DNA from 2 places in the Bradyrhizobium sp. AZCC 1577 genome. Region 2 is predicted to be linked to the other one. Evidence: riboswitches for the same ligand, from Rfam matches in the RefSeq annotation. Region 2 holds a riboswitch; the other holds the start of a gene.
The links. Region 2 has a riboswitch for cobalamin ahead of V1278_RS05190 (TonB-dependent receptor). Riboswitches for the same ligand answer to the same signal wherever they lie in the genome.

Region 1: it holds a riboswitch for cobalamin, as region 2 does, so the genes downstream of both, metE (5-methyltetrahydropteroyltriglutamate--homocysteine S-methyltransferase) here and V1278_RS05190 (TonB-dependent receptor) in region 2, are expected to answer to the same signal.

The regions. Positions count from the first base shown of each region.
Region 1 is NZ_JAZHRQ010000001.1:1,583,984-1,593,658, forward strand. It holds gene metE (5-methyltetrahydropteroyltriglutamate--homocysteine S-methyltransferase) at 1-2,300, opposite strand, end outside; cobalamin riboswitch at 2,414-2,627, opposite strand; cobalamin riboswitch at 2,760-2,979, shown strand; gene V1278_RS07395 (ribonucleoside-diphosphate reductase subunit alpha) at 3,095-6,001, shown strand; gene V1278_RS07400 (ribonucleotide-diphosphate reductase subunit beta) at 6,027-7,157, shown strand; gene V1278_RS07405 (TetR/AcrR family transcriptional regulator) at 7,426-8,100, shown strand; gene V1278_RS07410 (OsmC family protein) at 8,206-8,631, shown strand; gene pyk (pyruvate kinase) at 8,709-9,675, opposite strand, start outside.
Region 2 is NZ_JAZHRQ010000001.1:1,123,922-1,133,596, forward strand. It holds gene V1278_RS05165 (methyltransferase) at 44-271, opposite strand; gene V1278_RS05170 (methyltransferase) at 228-410, opposite strand; gene V1278_RS05175 (ABC transporter substrate-binding protein) at 505-933, opposite strand; partial or broken gene V1278_RS36825 (ABC transporter substrate-binding protein) at 966-1,310, opposite strand; gene pobA (4-hydroxybenzoate 3-monooxygenase) at 1,748-2,926, opposite strand; gene V1278_RS05185 (methyltransferase) at 2,950-3,993, opposite strand; gene V1278_RS05190 (TonB-dependent receptor) at 4,405-6,699, opposite strand; cobalamin riboswitch at 6,813-7,012, opposite strand; gene V1278_RS05195 (FecCD family ABC transporter permease) at 7,147-8,190, shown strand; gene V1278_RS05200 (ABC transporter ATP-binding protein) at 8,187-8,969, shown strand; gene V1278_RS05205 (ABC transporter substrate-binding protein) at 9,063-9,675, shown strand, end outside.

The DNA of each region.
Region 1 (9,675 bases), 460 kb from region 2:
TCCGGATTGATCCAGATCTGGGTATCCAGGAGCCGCTCTCGCGCCAGCTTCAGCAGGCCGGTCATCTCGCCGATCTCGGGGACGCGCGGCGAATGGATGTCGTAGACGCCGGGGCCGATTTCGTTCGGATAGCGGTAATCCCTGAATGCATCGAGCAGCTCCATCTTCGAGCGCGAGGTCTCGATCGAGATCACGTCGGCGTCCATCGCGCCGATCGCGCCGATAATGTCGTTGAACTCCGAGTAGCACATGTGGGTGTGGATCTGCGTCTCGTCGCGCACGCCGGACGAACAGAGGCGGAAGGCGTCGACGGCCCAGTCGAGATAAACCTTCCATTCGGACTTGCGCAGCGGCAGGCCCTCCCGCAGCGCGGCCTCGTCGATCTGGATCATGCCAGCGCCGGCGGCTTCGAGATCGGCGACCTCGTCGCGGATCGCGAGCGCGATCTGCCGGCAGGCTTCGCTGCGCGGAATGTCGTCGCGGACAAACGACCAGTTCAGAATGGTGACGGGCCCCGTGAGCATCGCCTTCATCGGCTTTTTCGTCAGCGACTGGGCATATTGCCACCACTCGACCGTCATCGGCTTTGGGCGCGAGACGTCGCCGAATAGCACAGGCGGGCGAACGTAGCGCGATCCGTAGGATTGCACCCAGCCGTGCGTAGTGAAGGCAAAGCCTGCGAGCTGTTCGCCGAAATACTGCACCATGTCGTTGCGCTCGAACTCGCCATGCACGAGAACGTCGAGCCCGATATTTTCCTGCCAGCGCACGGTGCGGGCGGTCTGATTCTGCAGATAGAGCTTATAGGCTTCGTCCGTGAGGGCGCCCCTGGCGTGAGCGGAGCGAGCATTCCTGACGTCGGCGGTTTGCGGGAACGAGCCGATGGTGGTGGTCGGGAACGCCGGCAGATTGAAGCGCTCGCGCTGAACGGTGGCGCGTTCAGCGAAGATGCTGGAGCGGAAGCGCATCGGTTCATTGATGCCGGCAACGCGTGCCGCGACCTTCGCATCGTGAATGCGCGGCGAGGCCTTGCGGGAGGTCGCCGCCTGGTCCGATGCGTTCAGGTTGGCTTCGACTGTTCTGCGGCCATCGGCGAGTGCCGTTCCGAGCGTGGCCAGTTCCTCGAGCTTCTGCACCGAAAACGCGAGCCAGCTCTTGATTTCGGGATCGAGCCCGGTCTCCAGCGCCAGATCGATCGGGACGTGCAGCAGCGAGCAGGAGGGGGCGATCTGCACACGATGCTTGCCGAGTTTGGCGATTGCGGGCTCGAGCCGGTCGAGAAGCCGGCTCAAATCCGCGCGCCAGATGTTACGGCCATCGATGATTCCGAGCGACAGCACGCGGTTATCAGGAACTCCGGCGAGGTCGTTGATCTGCTCCGGCGCGCGCACGAGGTCGAGATGCAGGCCGGCGACGGGCAGGGATAGCGCGGTGTCGCGGTTGGCGCCGAGTGCGCCGAAATAGGTCGTCAGCATGATCTTGAGCTGCGGCACGCCGCTCGCGATCTCCGCATAGGCATGATGCAACGCCTGCTGGGCGACGATATCGAGATCGAGCACGAGACACGGCTCGTCGATCTGCACCCATTCCGCGCCCCGGTAGGCAAGTTCGCGCAGCACCTCGATGTAAACCGGCAGCAAGCGATCAAGCAGGGACAGCGGATTGAAGCCGGCATCCTTGCTCTTGGCGAGTTTGAGAAACGTGACGGGGCCGACCAGCACGGGGCGGGTTTGATAGCCCAGCGCCTTGGCTTCCTCGTACTCCTCGATCGGCTTGCGCGAGGCGAGGATGAATTTCTGATCCTTCGTCAGTTCGGGCACCATGTAGTGGTAGTTGGTATCGAACCATTTTGTCATCTCGAGCGCCGGCACGCCGTGCGCATCGTCATGTCCGTGACCGGCATGCCCGCAACTCGCCTCATGCGGCTTGCCTTGCGCGCCGCGGGCCATCGCGAAGTAAGTCGCAAGCGGGACCGGCCCGCCGTTCCAGCGATAGATCTCCGGGATTGCGCCGACCATCACTGATGTGTCGAGCACGTGGTCGTAGAACGAGAAATCGTTCGACGGGATCACGCTAACGCCGAGTTTTTTCTGGCGCGCCCAGTTGGCGGCGCGAAGCCCGACGCCGGTTTCGATCAGCGCCTTCTCGTCGGTTGCGCCCGACCAGAAACTTTCCAAAGCGAATTTCAGCTCGCGGCGCGGACCGATGCGCGGCGCGCCGAGGGAGGCAACGGGAAGCGAAGAAGTGGAGATGGTGGAAGTAGACGTAGCTTTGGAAGAAGTAGCATTGGAAGTAGACATTGGCTTAACCCCAAAAGTTGGGGGCAAAGGCCGAAGTGACACGTCTGGATTTTCGCGAACGGCAGAGCGCGCGCGGAAAATCGCAACCGCACCACCGGGACACCCCGCCCGAGGACGTGTATGTTGTCGAGGCAGGTCTCCTGGCTCGCGGGTCAGTGCTGCTGTCCGGCCTTCCCGAAACCTTGCGAGGTCTCAGTGACTTTGTTGGACAGCGGCTCGCCGCTTACAGTTGCGGGGGCAGCTCCGGCTTTGGCTTTTCGGCCGCACCGGCTTCCCTCTTAGCTTCGGAAGAACGTCTCCCGAAGAACCACGACGGGTCCACTTATCGGCAACGCGGCAGGCGCGTCAACTCGGCGACATTCACCGGCGCGTTGTCATCGTTGTTCACAGCCGCGGGGTTCCGTCGCCGAAATTCTTGCACATCGCCCGCTCCCCCATTGACACGTTCGTTCAAATCGCACCAGATATAGCCGTCACGGTCCGCCATGACCCAACACATGGTGGCTAAGAGGGAAGCCGGTGTATCGCGTATTTGCCGCGAAAATCCGGCGCTGCCCCCGCAACTGTAAGCAGTGAGTTGTTTCCGAATCTTACGTCACTGATGCGGCATCGCATTGGGAAGACACGGGAACGACGGCGACCTGCGAGCCAGGAGACCTGCCGCGACACCGAAAAAACGTCCACGGGCGGGGTGTCCCGGCGGCGCTTGCGGACTCATGCCGGCGTTTCTCGCCGAGCATTTGAAGCAGCGTCTTCTCCGACATCCGGCCCCAACACCATCACGGGGTCTCTTGATGTCACTCTCTCCCGATCGCGAAGCCAACGTCGCTCCATTCATCCGACTGCGCCCCGAATCGCTTGCCGCCTCGGAATCGCAGCCGCCGATGCAGGTGATTCGCCGCAACGGCACGGTTTCGAAATTCGACGCGAGCAAGATTTCGGTCGCGATGACCAAGGCGTTTCTGGCGGTCGAGGGACATGGCGCGGCGGCCTCCCGCCGGGTGCATGAAATCGTCGAGCAACTGACCTCGGACGTCGTCGGCGCGCTGTCGCGCCGGATGAGCGAGGGCCGCACCTTCCATATCGAGGACGTGCAGGACCAGGTCGAACTCGCCCTGATGCGCAGCGAGCACCACAAGGTCGCGCGCGCTTATGTGCTCTATCGCGAGGAACGCACGCGCCAGCGCGCCGGACAGGACGTGGCCAAGGCCGCCCAGCCATCGGGGAAGCCCTCGTTACGTGTCACGCTGGCCAGCGGCGCGCAGGTCCCGCTCGATATCGCGCGGCTGACGCTGATCATCGAAGAAGCCTGCGCCGGTCTCGAGGGAGTCGGCGCCACGGCGGTGCTCGCCGAGACGCAGCGCAATCTCTATGACGGCATCAGCGAGGACGAACTGGCGCTGGCGGCGGTGATGGCCGCGCGCACGCTGGTGGAGCAGGAGCCGAACTACGCCTATGTCAGCGCGCGGCTCTTGCTCGACAAGCTGCGCACCGAGGTGCTGTCTTTCGTGCATGATGCGCCGACCAGCGCGTCGCAGGCCGAGATGGCCGAGCGCTACGGCGAGTACTTTCCAGCCTATATCAAGGCAGGCATCAAGGCCGAACTGCTCGATCCCGATCTGGCGCGCTTCGACCTGAAAAAGCTTGCAGTCGCGCTGAAGCCGGAACGCGACCTGGCGTTCCAGTTTCTGGGTCTGCAGACGCTGTACGACCGCTACTTTCTGCATGTGCACGGCAATCGCATCGAGCTGCCGCAGGCGTTCTTCATGCGCGTCGCGATGGGGCTGGCGATCCGTGAGATCGACCGCGAGGCGCGCGCGATCGAGTTCTACGATCTCTTATCGTCGTTCGACATCATGGCCTCGACTCCGACGCTGTTCAATTCCGGCACGCTGCGGCCGCAATTGTCGTCCTGCTTCCTCACCACCATCGCCGACGATCTCGACGGCATCTTCAAGTCGGTCAAGGACAATGCGCTGCTCGCAAAATATTCCGGCGGGCTCGGCAACGACTGGACCCGCGTGCGTGGGCTGGGCGCGCACATCAAGGGCACCAATGGCGAAAGCCAGGGCGTGGTGCCGTTTCTAAAGGTAGCCAATGACACCGCGATCGCCGTCAACCAGGGCGGCAAGCGCAAAGGCGCGGTCTGCGCCTATCTCGAAACCTGGCACATCGACATCGAGGAATTCTTGGACCTGCGCAAGAACACCGGCGACGATCGCCGCCGCACCCATGACATGAACACCGCGAACTGGGTGCCCGACCTGTTCATGCAGCGCATCGAGGCCGACGGCGAATGGACTCTGTTCTCGCCGGACGAGACGCCCGACCTGCATGACCTCTACGGCAACGCATTCGCCGAACGTTACGCAGCTTACGAAGCAAAGGCGGCGCGGGGTGAGATCCGCGTGTTCAAGCAGATCCGCGCCACCGATCTCTGGCGCAGGATGCTGACCATGCTGTTCGAGACCGGGCATCCGTGGATCACGTTCAAGGATCCCTGCAATCTGCGCTCGCCGCAGCGCCATGCCGGCGTGATTCATTCCTCGAACCTCTGCACCGAGATCACGCTTAACACCTCCGATGACGAGACCGCCGTCTGCAATCTCGGCTCGATCAATCTGCTCAATCACGTGCGGGAAGGCCGGCTGGACGAGGCGCGGCTGCAACGCAGCGTGACGACGGCAATGCGGATGCTCGACAACGTCATCGACATCAATTTCTACACCATCCCCGAAGCGCGCCGTTCGAACCTGCGGCACCGCCCGGTCGGTCTCGGGCTGATGGGATTCCAGGACGCGCTGCAGGCGATGCGGATTGCGATGGCTTCAGATGCGGCGGTAACGTTCGCCGATACCAGCATGGAGATGATTTCTTATTACGCCATTTCGGCCTCCGTCGATCTGGCGGCCGAGCGCGGGCGGTATCCGTCGTTCGATGGCTCGCTGTGGAGCCGGGGCATCTTGCCGATCGATTCGATCGAACTATTGGCGGAAGCCCGCGGCAGTCTCGCGATGAACCGCGGGATGACACTCGACTGGGATCGCTTGCGCGAGCGCGTCAAGGCGACCGGCATGCGGAATTCGAACGTGATGGCGATCGCGCCGACCGCGACGATTTCCAATATCTGCGGCGTCGCGCAGTCGATCGAGCCCGCCTACCAGAATCTCTACGTCAAGTCGAATATGTCCGGCGACTTCACCGTGGTGAACGAATTTCTGGTCCGCGACCTCAAGGCGCGCGGGTTGTGGGACGAGGTGATGGTCAACGACCTCAAATATTTCGACGGCAGCTTAGGGGCCATCGATCGCATTCCCGACGACCTCAAGGCGCTCTATGCCACCGCGTTCGAGATCGACAGCGCCTGGCTGATCGAGGCAGCATCGCGCCGGCAGAAATGGATCGACCAGTCGCAGTCGCTCAACCTCTATATCGCCAACCCTAGCGGCAAGAAGCTCGATGCGCTCTATCGGCTGGCGTGGGCGCGCGGGTTGAAGACGACCTATTACCTGCGCTCGCGCAGCGCGACGCATGTCGAAAAGTCCACGCTCCGGGGGACCGACGGCAAGCTCAACAGCGTCGCGTCCGCGGCGATGATGGCTCCAGCCCCGATCATCGTCGCGCCGGCCGCCACCGCGCCGGATTTGACCGGTGCGGTGGCGTGCTCGATCGATAATCCCGAATGCGAAGCCTGCCAGTAAGCAGCAAGAACAAGAGGAAATCACAATGCTCGACTGGTCCGAACCATCCGCATCCCCGCGTCAGACGCCGCCGCCCGTCGTGGTGCAATCCGTTACCCAGGCCGAACAAACCGGCCTCGGCATGATAGATCGTCGCGGCGGACGCGTATCTGTCGACGACAAGCGGATGATCAACTGCCGCGCCGACGTCAATCAATTGCTGCCGCTGAAGTACAAATGGGCCTGGGAGAAATATCTCGCCGGCTGCAACAATCACTGGATGCCTACAGAAGTTTCCATGCAGGCCGACATCGCGCTGTGGAAATCGCGCGACGGGCTGACGGAAGACGAGCGCCGCGCCATCAAGCGTAACCTCGGCTTCTTCGCCGCTTCCGAAAGCCTGGTCGCCAACAATATCGTGCTGGCGATCTACCGCCATCTGACCAATCCGGAGTGCCGGCAATATCTGCTGCGGCAGTCGTTCGAGGAGGCGGTGCACACCCACACCTTCCAATACATCGTCGAAAGCTTGGGGTTGGACGAGGGCGAGCTGTTCAACATGTATCGCGAGGTGCCGTCGATTACCGACAAAGCGGCGTGGGCACTGAAGCACACGCAGCATCTCGACGATCCGGATTTCAGGACCGGCACGCCGCAAGCCGACCAGGCGTTCCTGCGCGATCTCGTCGCCTTCTACGTCATATTCGAAGGCATGTGGTTCTATACGGGCTTCGCGCAGATTCTCTCGCTCGGCCGCCGCAACAAGATGGTCGGCATCGCCGAGCAGTACCAGTACATCCTGCGCGATGAGTCCATTCACCTGAATTTCGGCATCGATGTCATCAACCAGATCAAGATCGAAAACCCGCATCTATGGACCAAGGCGTTCCAGGACGAAGTCCGCGCCATGGTGCGCGAGGCGGCCGAACTGGAAGCGGCCTACGGGCGAGACACCATGCCGCGCGGGTTTCTCGGGCTGAATGCGGCGCTGTGCGAGAGCTACATGCACTTCGTCGCCAATCGCCGCTGCGCGCAACTCGGGCTGCAGCGGGTGTTCGACGAGACCGAGAATCCGTTTCCCTGGATGTCGGAAGCGATGGACCTGAAGAAGGAGAAGAATTTCTTCGAGACGCGGGTGATCGAGTACCAGAACGGCGGTGCGCTGAGCTGGGAGTAGGGGAAGCCATACTCTCCCAACACGCCGTCCCCGCGAACGCGGGGAACCCGGCGCATGCCAAACCGGCCAGTGTTGAGGTAAATAGCTCGCAAGCCCCGCCGGCAAAACCTCTGCAGATCCGCGTTGCAAAACCGTCTTGTCATCAGCCGTGAATAGTTGTTCACTTCTTCAAAGCGATAGCGCTTCTTATCGCTCAAGACATTGAAGGTGTGCGCGTTCTGGCAGGCTCCGCGGGGCTCGAGGGCGCGCCGGGGACGGAAAACGCGCCATGGTCTATCGGCGAACCCATCAGGTCGTAAAGCGACTGGCGGCGCGGCGTAGCGCCATACTGGCGGCGGCGCGGGATGCTGCGGCCGAAGGCGGCATGGCGGCGGTGCAGATCGCCCCGGTTGCGGTCCGCGCCAATGTCGCGGCCGGCACCGTCTATCGTTACTTCCCCTCCAAGGCCGAACTGATTTCCGAACTGATCGCCGAGGTCTCGCGGGATGAACTGGCCGCGATCCGCCGCGCGGCGGATGCGGCGCCGGGACCGTCGTCGGCGCTCGCCGCCGCCGTCACCACGGTTGCCGTACATGTGCTGTCGCAGCGCAAGCTCGCCTGGGGCATTCTGGCCGAACCCGTTGATGTCGACGTCTCGGTGTCGCGGCTTGCCAGCCGCCGCGAAATCTCCGGCGAGATCGCTGCCAGAATTGACGCCGCGGTGCGCGCCGGCCATTTGCCGGCGCAGGATACCGCGCTCGCCGCCACCGCGCTGCTCGGTGCGCTGCATGAATCGCTGGTTGGCCCGCTGGCGCCCGAGAATCTGGATGACCCCGCGAAGCTGCGCGACGCCGTGCAGACGGTCACACTTTTGGCGCTACGCGCCGTCGGCGTGATGGACGCCCGCGCCCGCGGCCTCGTGGTGCAGGCGGTGCTGCCGGCAAAGGCGCTGGTCGGGGCCTAGAAACCCTCCCCCTTTGCGACACGCCCTTTGCCGCAACCATTTGTGTCGCAACCATTTGCCACGCTGCGGCTTATCGACGGTCCAACCCGCGATCAGGAGCATGCGATGAGCACGACATCAGGGTCCGCCAAATGGCAGGGCGGCATCAAGGACGGCAAGGGCGCGATCTCGACCAAGAGCGGCGCGCTGAATGATTATCCTTACGGCTTTTCGAGCCGCTTCGAGGGCAAAGCCGGCTCGAATCCGGAAGAATTGATCGGCGCGGCGCACGCCGCGTGCTTCACCATGGCGCTGTCGCTGATTCTAGGTGAAGCCAAGCTCACCGCCGAGCAGATGGAAACCAAGGCCGACGTGACGCTGGAAAAACAGGGCGATGGTTTTGCCGTCACCTCGATTCATCTGACGCTGAATGCGAAGATTCCGGGCGCTGAGGACACGAAATTTCAGGAGCTGGCGGGTAAGGCCAAGGAGGGCTGCCCGATCTCGAAACTTCTGAACACGAAGATCACGCTGGACGCGAAACTGCAGTAGTTCTCCGTCATTCCGGGTTCGCGCTTGCGCGCGCCCCGGAATGACGGCGGGAGCTGACGGCCATCACCTACGCGCCATCACTTCTCCGGCTTGCCTTCCCCACCGACAGTGGCGATGCGTACCATGTTGGTGGTGCCGGGGATGCGAAGCGGCACGCCGGCGACGATGATCACGCGCTGGCCTGCGTTGGCGAAGCCGTCACGAAACGCGATCGAGCCGGCGCGGTCGACCATGTCGTCCTGGTCGTGCGCATCTTCCGCCACCACGCAATGCACGCCCCAGACGACCGACAATTTGCGGCCGGTCGCAAGGTTCGGCGTGATCGCCACCACCGGCAGCTTCGGCCGCTCGCGGGCCACGCGGATCGCCGTGGAGCCCGATGAGGTCCAGCAGATGACCGCGGATAATTCCAGCGTCTCGGCGATCTGCCGCGCGGCGTCCGCGATGGCGTCGCCGACCGTATTCTCCGGTTCGGCCCGCTGCGCCGACAGCACCGAGCGATAGGTTGGATCGCGCTCCACCTCCTCGCCGATGCGATTCATGGTCGAAACCGCCTCGACCGGGAATTTGCCGGCGGCCGACTCAGCCGACAGCATGATGGCGTCGGCACCTTCATAAACCGCGGTCGCGACGTCGGAGACTTCGGCGCGCGTCGGCACCGGCGCCTGGATCATCGATTCCAGCATCTGGGTTGCGATCACCACCGGCTTGCCGGCGCGGCGCGCCATCCGCGTCATCTGTTTCTGCAGGCTCGGCACCCGCTCCAGCGGCAGCTCGACGCCGAGATCGCCGCGCGCCACCATCAGCGCGTCGGAAGCATCGATGATCTCGGCGAGCCGGTCGATCGCCTGCGGCTTTTCGATCTTGGCCATGACAGCCGCGCGGCCGCGGATCATCCGCTTGGCTTCATGGACGTCCTCGGCGCGCTGCACGAAGGAGAGCGCGATCCAGTCGACACCGGTCACCAGGGCTGCTTCGAGATCGGCCCGATCCTTCGGCGTCATCGCCGACACCGGCAGGTCGGTATCGGGCAGGCTGACGCCC
Region 2 (9,675 bases):
AGGTTGAGCCGGTCTTCGATGGGCGGCTCGATGAAGCTGAGCCTTACGGCTTGCGGCCGATCACGGCGCCGTTCGCGGCGGGTGCGTCGAACCAGACCGTCTCGATGTCCCAGAATCCGGCTTCCTCGAGCCACGCCGAGTATTCGGCCGGCGTGTAGTTCCGCCCTTCCGTCTCGATCAGCATGTTGAGGCTCATCAGCGCAGCCGGCGCCGGCCCGGTCTTTTCGTCATTGACGAGAAGCTCGCTGATGACGACTGCGCCGCTCGGCAAAGCCTCGAAGGACCCGCAGCAGGGCGCGGTTCTTCGCCTCGTCCCAATCGTGCAGGATCATCGACAGGAGATGCACGTCGTGATCCCCGGGAAGCTGTTCGAAGAAGTTGCCGCCGGCGGTCTCGATGCGGTCGGTCAAGCCGGCCTCGGTAACGGGGTGATTTCGGGATTCGGACAATCGGTTACGGCTGAAACGGACCGATACCCAACGCAGTCATCGCTGCGCAACGTGCTCAATGGGGGCGGGGGCGGCACGGATCGATCTTCAGCTCCTTGCACGGATCCTTGACGCGCTCGATGGTCCTGATCACCTTCTGATGCAGACGACCGTTCTGCATGATCACCTCCGAGAGATACTCGTTCATCACCACGTCACGCGTAACCGGATCGATTTCGATCGGCCCGCGTGGGCTGTCATGCGTCCAGCCCTTGAGCGCCGCAAGCGCCTCGCTTGGGTCGCTTTTGCCGTTCGTTGCATGGATCGCGTGCACGATTGCCGCCATGCCGTCGTAGCCGCCGACGGCGAAGAAGTCCGGAACTGCGTCGGCACCGTATTCCTTCTTCCATGCCGCGACGAAGCGCTGGTTCTCCGCGTGGTCGAGATCGGCATTGTAGTGGTAGGCGGTGACAAGACCGGCCGCTGCCTCTCCCATCCTTTGCAACCTGCTGTCCTGGCTGATTTATAGCCGACCACCGCGGTCTTCGCCTGCAGTGTCTTAGCGGCGGCCTCGCCCATGGAGAATCCAGCGTGCCAATTGCTGAACGACACGCGGACATAACAGGGCGAAAGGTTCGGGATGTGCGCTGCGCCTGCGTTCAGGATCGCCGCGAGCTTCTTTCCTGCGTTGACCAGCGGCGCGCTGGCGATCGCGCTCGGCGAATCGTACCAGCCGGTGAGGATATCGACATTGTCCTGGGTCAGCAGCTCCTGCACCGCGACACGCGCATTGGCGCCGGCGAGATCTTTGGCGTCGCGTCTGATCAGCTTGATCGTGTATGGCTTGACCTTGTCGGGGGGTGAGCTTGAGGTAGAGATCAAGACCTCGATCGATTTGCTGCGCGTTCTCCGCGCCCACGCCGGTATAAGGCAACTGAACGCCGACCTTCACCTCCTGCGCAGGTGCCCAGGTGCTGGAGAGGATCAAGGCGGTCGAGGCTGCGGCGATCAGTCCGGTCACCAGACTCCTAGATGCGGCCGGCAGTCGCATAAGACGGCTGTTCTTCTGCATGTGGTCAACAGGCTTCGTGTGCATCACTAGTGTGGCGGTTCAGAAGTCCGCACCATTCTCGCGGCGAGTTGGACATACGGACTTCTGAACCAAGCCACAGACTTCTGAACCAAGCCACAGACTTCTGAACCAAGCCACACTGGAATCAACGAGTTGCCAGTGTCCTTCGATTCCAGAGTTCGTGCGGGCCCCGCTGCCGATAAGGCGCTGCGAGCGATTGCGGCAGCGAAGCGTAGCGCTCGCGGCATCAGCTCTCAAATGGCAGGCCGACATACTGCTCGGCGAGCGATGCCTGCGCACGCTCCGACGCAAGAAGGTAATCGAACTGGTTCTCGCGCATGCGCCGGTCGAACGGCGCTTCATTAGGGAACTGGTGGATCAACGTGGTCAGCCACCACGACATGCGCTCGGCGCTCCACACCCGGCGCAGCGCCATATCGGAATAGCCGTCGAGATAGTGGGTGCGGCCGGCCTTCAAGGCCTCGGTCAACGCGCGCGAGAGGTAGAACACGTCGGAGACCGCGAGGTTGAGACCTTTCGCTCCTGTGGGAGGGACAATGTGCGCTGCGTCGCCCGCCAGAAACAGGCGACCATAGCGCATCGGCTCGGCGACAAAGCTCCGTAGCGGCGCGATCGATTTCTCGATCGAGGGACCGGTCACGATGCTGTCGGCCATGTCCTTCGGGCAGCGCGCCTTCAATTCCTCCCAGAAGCGGTCGTCCGGCCAGTCCTCGATGCGGGCGTCGAGATCGCACTGGATGTAGTAGCGGCTCAGCATCGGGCTGCGCTGCGAGGCGAGCGCGAAGCCGCGCGAATGATAGCAATAGCAGATCTCCGGATAGGGCGGCGTCTCCGACATGATGCCGAGCCAGCCGAACGGATAGCCGCGCTCGAACGTGCGCAGCACCGACGCCGGGATCGATTGCCGGCTCACGCCATGGTGGCCGTCGCAGCCAGCGACATAGTCGCAATCGATCCGGCGGGTCTGCCCGCCCTTTTCGTAGGTCACGTGCGGGCGGTCCGACGTCAGCTCGTGCAGCGCTACGTTTGCCGCGTCATCGATCACGACGCCGCCAGCGGCGTCGCGCGCGGCATAGAGATCCTCGGTGATCGCGGTCTGGCCATAGGACATCATCGGTCGGCCGGTGAACTTGCGGGTGTCGATGAGGAAGTGCAGCTTGCCTTCCCACGCGATGCCCGAGCCGTCATGGACACGTCCCTCCCGATCCATGCGCGCGCCGAGGCCGACCTCGCGCAAGAGTTCGATCGTTCCCGCTTCCAGCACCCCGGCGCGGATGCGCTCGAGCACATGGCCGCGGCTCTGCCGCTCCAGCACGATGCTGTCGACGCCGTTGCGGGCGAGCATGTGGGAGAGTAGTAGACCGGCGGGACCGCCGCCGATGATGGCAACCTGCGTTCGCGTCATCGCCGCATGAGGCCTCCCTTGAGTTACGGCTTACGGCCGATCACGGCGCCGTTTGCGGCGGGTGCGTCGAACCAGACCGTCTCGATGTCCCGGAATCCGGCTTCCTCGAGCCACGCCGAATATTCGGCCGGCGTGTAGTTCCGCCCTTCCGTCTCGATCAGCATGTTGAGGCTCATCAGCGCAGCCGGCGCCGGCCCGGTCTTTTCGTTATTGACGAGAAGCTCGCTGATGACGACTGCGCCGCCGCTCGGCAAAGCCTCGAAGGACCGGCGCAGCAGGGCGCGGTTCTTCGCCTCGTCCCAATCGTGCAGGATCATCGACAGGAGATGCACGTCGTGATCCCCGGGAAGCTGTTCGAAGAAGTTGCCGCCGGCGGTCTCGATGCGGTCGGTCAAGCCGGCCTCGGTAATCTTTCCCGCGGCGATCGCGGCCACATGCGGCAAGTCAAACACGGTCGCACGCAGCGCCCCATACTGTTTGCAAAGCTCGATGTCGTACGCGCCGGATCCACCGCCGATGTCCAGAAGGCGGCGGAAATGACTGAGATCCACGGCTTCGCCGAGCTTGCGCGCGGTCATCGTGGAGAGCGAATGCATCGCCTCCCAGAAGAGTGCCAGCATCGTCGGATCCTCGCCGTCGAACATCGAGGATTGCACTGCCGGGTCCCACGTGGTTGGCCGGTTCGTGCGCAGCGCCTCTGTAAGCCTCCCCCAGCCCGCGTAGAGCCGCTTGTCAGCCATCTGCACGAAGCCACCGAAGTAATACGGTTTCCCGCGCACGAGATAGGCTTCGCTTAACGGCGTATTGCGATAACGGCCGTCCGTTTTCTCCAAAAGCCCGAGTGCAGCGCAGCCGGTCAACAGCATCTCGGCCGGACGTGGATGCAGACCGAGGGCTTCCGCCAGCCCGGCAACCGTGATGCTGGCGCCGCCCGCAAGGCGGCTGAAGAGGTCCAACTCGTGCGCAGCGGCCAGAGTCTTGAAGGCCCAGAAACCGGTCGAAAGCGCCATCAGCGGGACGGCGGAAGGAAGCTCCAGCTTGGGGGCAAGAGTTTTTGTTCGAGGCATTTCGGCCTCCCATGTTCCAGACTAAGGACCGTGGCTTGCATGACCGTGTTGGCGAACATTGCCATCCTAGTATCGTAAGAAATTACAAGACTGGTAGAAGTGCCAATTCATGGATTCTCGGCCAGTCCAATTCTCGTTTGGCGTCGCTGCGCCTTCAGCGGAGCGACGGAAGAAAGCTCGGGCGCGGCGGCAATCGGCTGGACGTTTGCATGCTTGGCCGGAGGCGCTGTCCGCGAAAGCTCCACGCGAATATTCTCACGGGGACAGCGGCAGCAGGCAATTAGTTATGTAAAGCGACCTGCCCCTTTGACCCTTAACGGTCAGGGGCCGGATGGCCGTCGCAACATAACTTCGTGCTCGACATAGTTCGGCTTATGTCGAGTTCGACATAAGCCGAACCGGCTGTATCGGTCAGAACGTCGCGCCAGCCTTCACCATGAAGGTGCGGCCGGGCAGCGGATAGGCCGAGAAACGGCCGGGCGTGAACGAGCTCGCAATGGCGTAGTCGTAATAGAGCGCGTTGAACAGGTTGTTCACGCCCACCGACCAGAAGAAACGATCGTAGGCGCCGCTCAGTTTCAAATCGACGGTGGCGTCTGCCGGAATGCGGCGCTGGGTGTTGGCCTGGTCGTTGTCCATGAAGCGTTCGCTCCAGGCGCGCACCGTGGCGTCGAACACCAGATAGTTCTGCCAGATGTTCCAGGTCACGCCGCCGCTCGCGGTGTAGCGCGACACCAGCGGCACGTCGTTCCCCGCAAACGCACCCTCGCGGAAGACAGCGCGCGTATAGGCGACGCCACCCCGCAGCAGCACGCTGTCGCTGACGCGCAGCGAAGCGCTGGTCTCGGAGCCGTAGCGGCGGGTGGGATCGAGGTTCAAGTTGTGGAACAGCACGGGATTGAAATGGATCTCGTTCTCGAGGTCCATGTTGTAGATGCTCGATTGCATCTGGAAGGCACCGCTCTTGATGCGGAAGCCGCCCTCGATGTCGTGCGAGGTCTGGGTCTTCAGATTGAAGTCGCCGGGCAGCGGGGTGAAGAAGGGGTCGAATGCCGGACCCGAGGCGACGCGCTCGTCCACGGTCGGGGTGCGGAACGCGCGTGCGGCGCGGCCGAACACCGAGAATACGCCATTGAAGCGATGCTCGAGGCCAGCATGCAGCGCATATTGCGTTTCGTTGCTGTCCAACGGGAAGGCCTGAGCGCTGCAGTTAAAGAACATGGCGCAACCGGGCGCGTTGGGGTCGTACCGATCCCGGGCACTCAGGCTGGTATTTTGAATCCTGGCGCCGTAGGAGAAATCCGTCGTCGGCAGCAGACCGACGGTCTGCTGCCAATAGCCCGCCACCGACTGTTGCGACAGATCGTAGATGTGGGTGGGCGGAAGGCCTTTGAACGCCCCGCGTTCCTGGTTGAACGTCGCATCGTAATAATCGATGCCGGTCAGGATCTGTGAGGGCATCCCGAGTATCGAGTTCTTGACACTCAGTCGCGGCGTGATCGACCAGGTCTGCAGTGCCGCATCGTTATAGGTCGAGGAGAAGCTCGGCAGCGGCGAAGCAAACGGTACCGCACCGAAGAAACCGCTTTGCGTATCCTTCTTCCGCACGCCGCCGTCGACGATGAGTTCGGCGCCGTTCCACAGCGTTTTTGTGAAACCGGCGGTGGCGCTGGCGCCCTGCTGATTGCCGTAATCGAACGGCGTGGCGGCGCCCCGGCGGTTCGTGACCAGTTCGTTGAGACCGATCGAGGGATCGACGAAGCGGCCGCCGGGGAATCCGAGCTTTTGGTCGTCACCGGTCACCGTGAGAAAGGCCTTGAGGTCGGGCGTGGAGTAATTGAGATTGCCGACCCCGTTGCGCTGGTCGAGCGCATTGTTTTCCCGATAGCCGTCGGACTTGATTGCGTTGCCATAGAACGATGTCGACCACGGTCCGTAATTGGTCGTGGCCGAGAGATTCGCAAGTCGTTGATTGAACGAGCCGACGCCGGCCTCGCTTCGAATGGCGACTGGTGGGCCGCCGACGCCGTTCTTCAGGACGATATTGATGACACCGCCGACCGCGTTGTCGCCATACAGTACCGCGCCACTGTTGCCGCGGGTGATTTCAATCCGCTCGATCGAATCGCGCGGAATGGTCGAAAAATCGACGCCGGCCATGTCGATGTCGTTGAGCCTTCGGCCGTTGATGAGCACCAGGGTATTTGAGGTCGCGAAAGCGCCGAAACCGCGGAGGTCGACGCTGGTCTTGGCGCCGTTGACGCCGCCAAACAGGCTAGTCAGTTGCACGCCCGGCGTTTGCGCGATGATTTCCTGCAACGTTTGTGCGGGCGAATGCGCGATCTCTTCGGCGGTAATAACGGTCGACGCCGTGCCGACGATGCCGGAGAACTGCCGTCCGCCGCCTGCGCCCGCGCCTTGCGGGGCGCTTTGCGATGCGACGTTCGAGCCGGTCCCCGCCGCAGGTCGCGTGCCGGTCAACGGCGCAGCCGCGGGCACGATGCGGCGCGAGGTCGATCTTTCATCGTAGGTCGGTTTGGCGCGGGTCCGGTTCGCGTCAGTGGGCGAGGTTACCTCGATCGGTGGCAGTTGCTCGGGCGCCGTTTGCTGCGCCTGTGCGCCGGAAATGCCAAGCGAGATGGGTATCAGGAAGCTGCTGGTGAGCCAAAAGCGGCGGCGCCGCGTGGCTGTGTTGGTGAAAGACATGACTTGGACCTCGGTATGACGTCAGTGGCACGTCACAGCGAACCAAGTCTCACCATGTGCTTTCAGCAACTCAGGTGAAGCTAATGTCTGTACTCCCCGACCGACATCTTCGCGTGTGACCACGGCTGACGGCAGGTCTCCTGGCTCGCGGGTCGTTACCCCATCGTCGCCTTCCCAGGACCGAGATGCCCAGTGGCTTATGACGAAGGATTCGCCGCTTACAGTTGCGGGGGCAGCCGCGGAATTGGGGGATTTCCCCGCACCGCATTCCCTTTTGATCCCCAAAACGGGAACCGTCGGGAACTATGGTAGAAGTTTGTCAAAGTCCGAGTCAATGCGCCCCGGGGCGTCCGGCGATCCTCACTGGACGAGTGCGCTATTTTTGCCGCATGAGCACGCCTGCCCGCCACCTGTACCGGGGCGGGTAAACCTGCTTTAGGACGATCGATGAGTGTTGAGGCCGTAACCGTGACCAATGAGGAAGCCGCGCGCCGGCGGATCGGCACGACGGCAGCGCTTGCTGCCCTCGTGGTGCTCTTGATGCTGATCTCGCTCGGTATCGGTCCGGTGCGGCTGTCGCCGCTTGCGGTGGCGGAAGCGCTGTTCGGCGGCGGCAGCGAGGTGGCGCAGGTGATCGTGCGGGAAATCCGCCTGCCGCGGACGCTGCTGGCGCTGGCGATCGGCGCCATTCTCGGGCTGTCGGGCGCGTCGCTGCAGGGCTTGCTCCGCAATCCGCTGGCCTCGCCCTCGCTGTTCGGCGCGCCGCAATCGGCCGCGTTCGGCGCCGTGCTGGTGATTGCGCTCGGGCTCGCCGACGTGCGCTCCTATGCGCTCCCGGTCGCGGCGATCGTCGCAGCATTCGCGTCGGTGTTCGTGCTGCTCTCGATTGCCGGCCGCAACGCCGGGCTGCTGATCCTCATTCTGTCGGGACTGGCGATTTCGAGCTTTGCAGGCGCTGCCACCGCGCTGGTGATGAACCTCTCCAGCAATCCCTTCTTGGTGCTGGAGATCGCATTCTGGCTGCTCGGCTCGCTGGAGGATCGTAGCTTTCAGCATGTAATGCTGGCATTTCCCTTCATCATTGCCGGCGCCCTGATGCTGTTCAGCCAGCGCCATGCCTTTCGGGCGCTGAGCCTGGGCGAGGAAACCGCGCAGAGCCTTGGCGTCGATGTGGGGCGTCTGCGGCTGTTCGTGATTTCGGGCGTCGCGCTCGGCGTCGGCGGCGCGGTCGCCGTCACCGGCACCATCGGTTTCATCGGCCTGGTTGCGCCGCATCTGATGCGGCCCCTGATCGGCCATGACCCCGGGCGTCTGCTGGTCCCGAGCGCACTCGCCGGCTCGGCGCTGCTGCTGGCGGCGGACATCGCGGTGCGCATCATTCCCTCGACGTCGGACATCAAGGTCGGCGTGCTGACCTCGATCATCGGCGTACCGTTCTTCCTCTATCTGATCATGCGCGAACGCCGCGCGCTCGGTGGAGGCGTCGCATGAGCGAGGCGGCGCTACTGACCGCAACGGGGATCGGCGTGCGGCTTGCCGGCCGCGTCGTGCTGAAGGACGTTTCGCTGGCGCTGTCGGCCGGACACCTGGTGGCGCTGGTCGGCCCGAACGGCGCCGGCAAGACGACGTTGTTGCGAGCGCTGGCCGGCCTAATCCCCTCCGAAGGCGAGATCGCGGTCGGCGGCGATGCGCTGGCCTCGCTGCCGCTCCGCGAGCGCGCCAAACGCTTCGGTTATCTGCCGCAGGGGCATCTCGTGCATTGGCCGCTGCCGGCGCGCGATATCGTGGCGCTCGGCCGCTACCCGCATGGCGCAACCGATCCGGCGCGGCTGTCGCCAAAGGACGCCGAGGCCGTGCTGCGCGCGATGCAGGCGGTCGACGTGATGGAGTTCAGCGATCGCCGCGTCACCGAGCTGTCCGGCGGCGAGCGCAGCCGCGTCGCGCTGGCGCGTGCGCTGGCGGTGGAGGCGCCGATCATCCTGGCCGACGAGCCGACCGCCTCGCTCGATCCGCGGCACCAGATCGACGTCATGAAGAATTTGCGCGCGACCGCGGACAAGGGCGTGCTGGTCATCGTCGTGACGCACGATCTCGGGCTTGCAGCCCGATTTGCCGACCATGTGCTGGTGCTGAAGGAAGGCAATCTAGTGTCGTGGGGCACGCCAGGCGAGGGGCTATCGGAGCGGGTGATGGCGGACGTGTTTCGGATCAGCGCCTATCGCGCGGAATATCAGCACGAGGCGGTCATCGTGCCCTGGGCGGATATCTGATGCGACGGTTCGGCTTTCTTGTCGCGATCGCCGCGTTGGCCATGTCAGGCGGCGCAGTATTCGCGGCCGGCCCTCCGCGTATGGTGTCGATGAATGTGTGCAGCGATCAGTTTGCTGCTGACACTGGCCGACCCCGAGCAGATTTTGGGCCTCAGCCGCTTCGCGCGCGACGGCTGGCAATCGCAGGCGGGCGACATCAGCCGCTATCCGGTACTGTCAGGCGCGGCCGAGGACGTGCTGCTGCTCAAGCCGGACATGGTCATCGCCAGTGCGTTTGACAAGCGCTCAACGCGGGAGCTGTTGAAGGCGAAGGGCCTTCATCTTGCCGAGCTCGCCGTGCCGCGAAACCTCGAAGAAGCCCGCGCGCAGATCCGCGAGGTCGGTGACATGACCGGGCACCCCGATCGCGCGGCCGCCGAAATCGCGCGGCTCGACGCCGCGCTGGCGCGCGCCCGCCGTGCCGCCGCCGAGCGGCATTATCGCGTGCTGCCGCTGTCGCGGCGCGGCTGGGTGGCGGGCAGCGACAGCTTTCTCGGTTCGCTGCTGAGCGAAGTCGGGCTGCGCAGCGCCGCCGGCGATCTCGGCTTTACCTTCGGCGGATTTGCCTCGCTGGAGGCGATCGTTTCCCTGAGGCCCGACTTCGTCGTGGTTTCGAACGCCGGCGATTATGCGCGAGACGACGGCCAGGCGTTTCTGGTCCATCCGG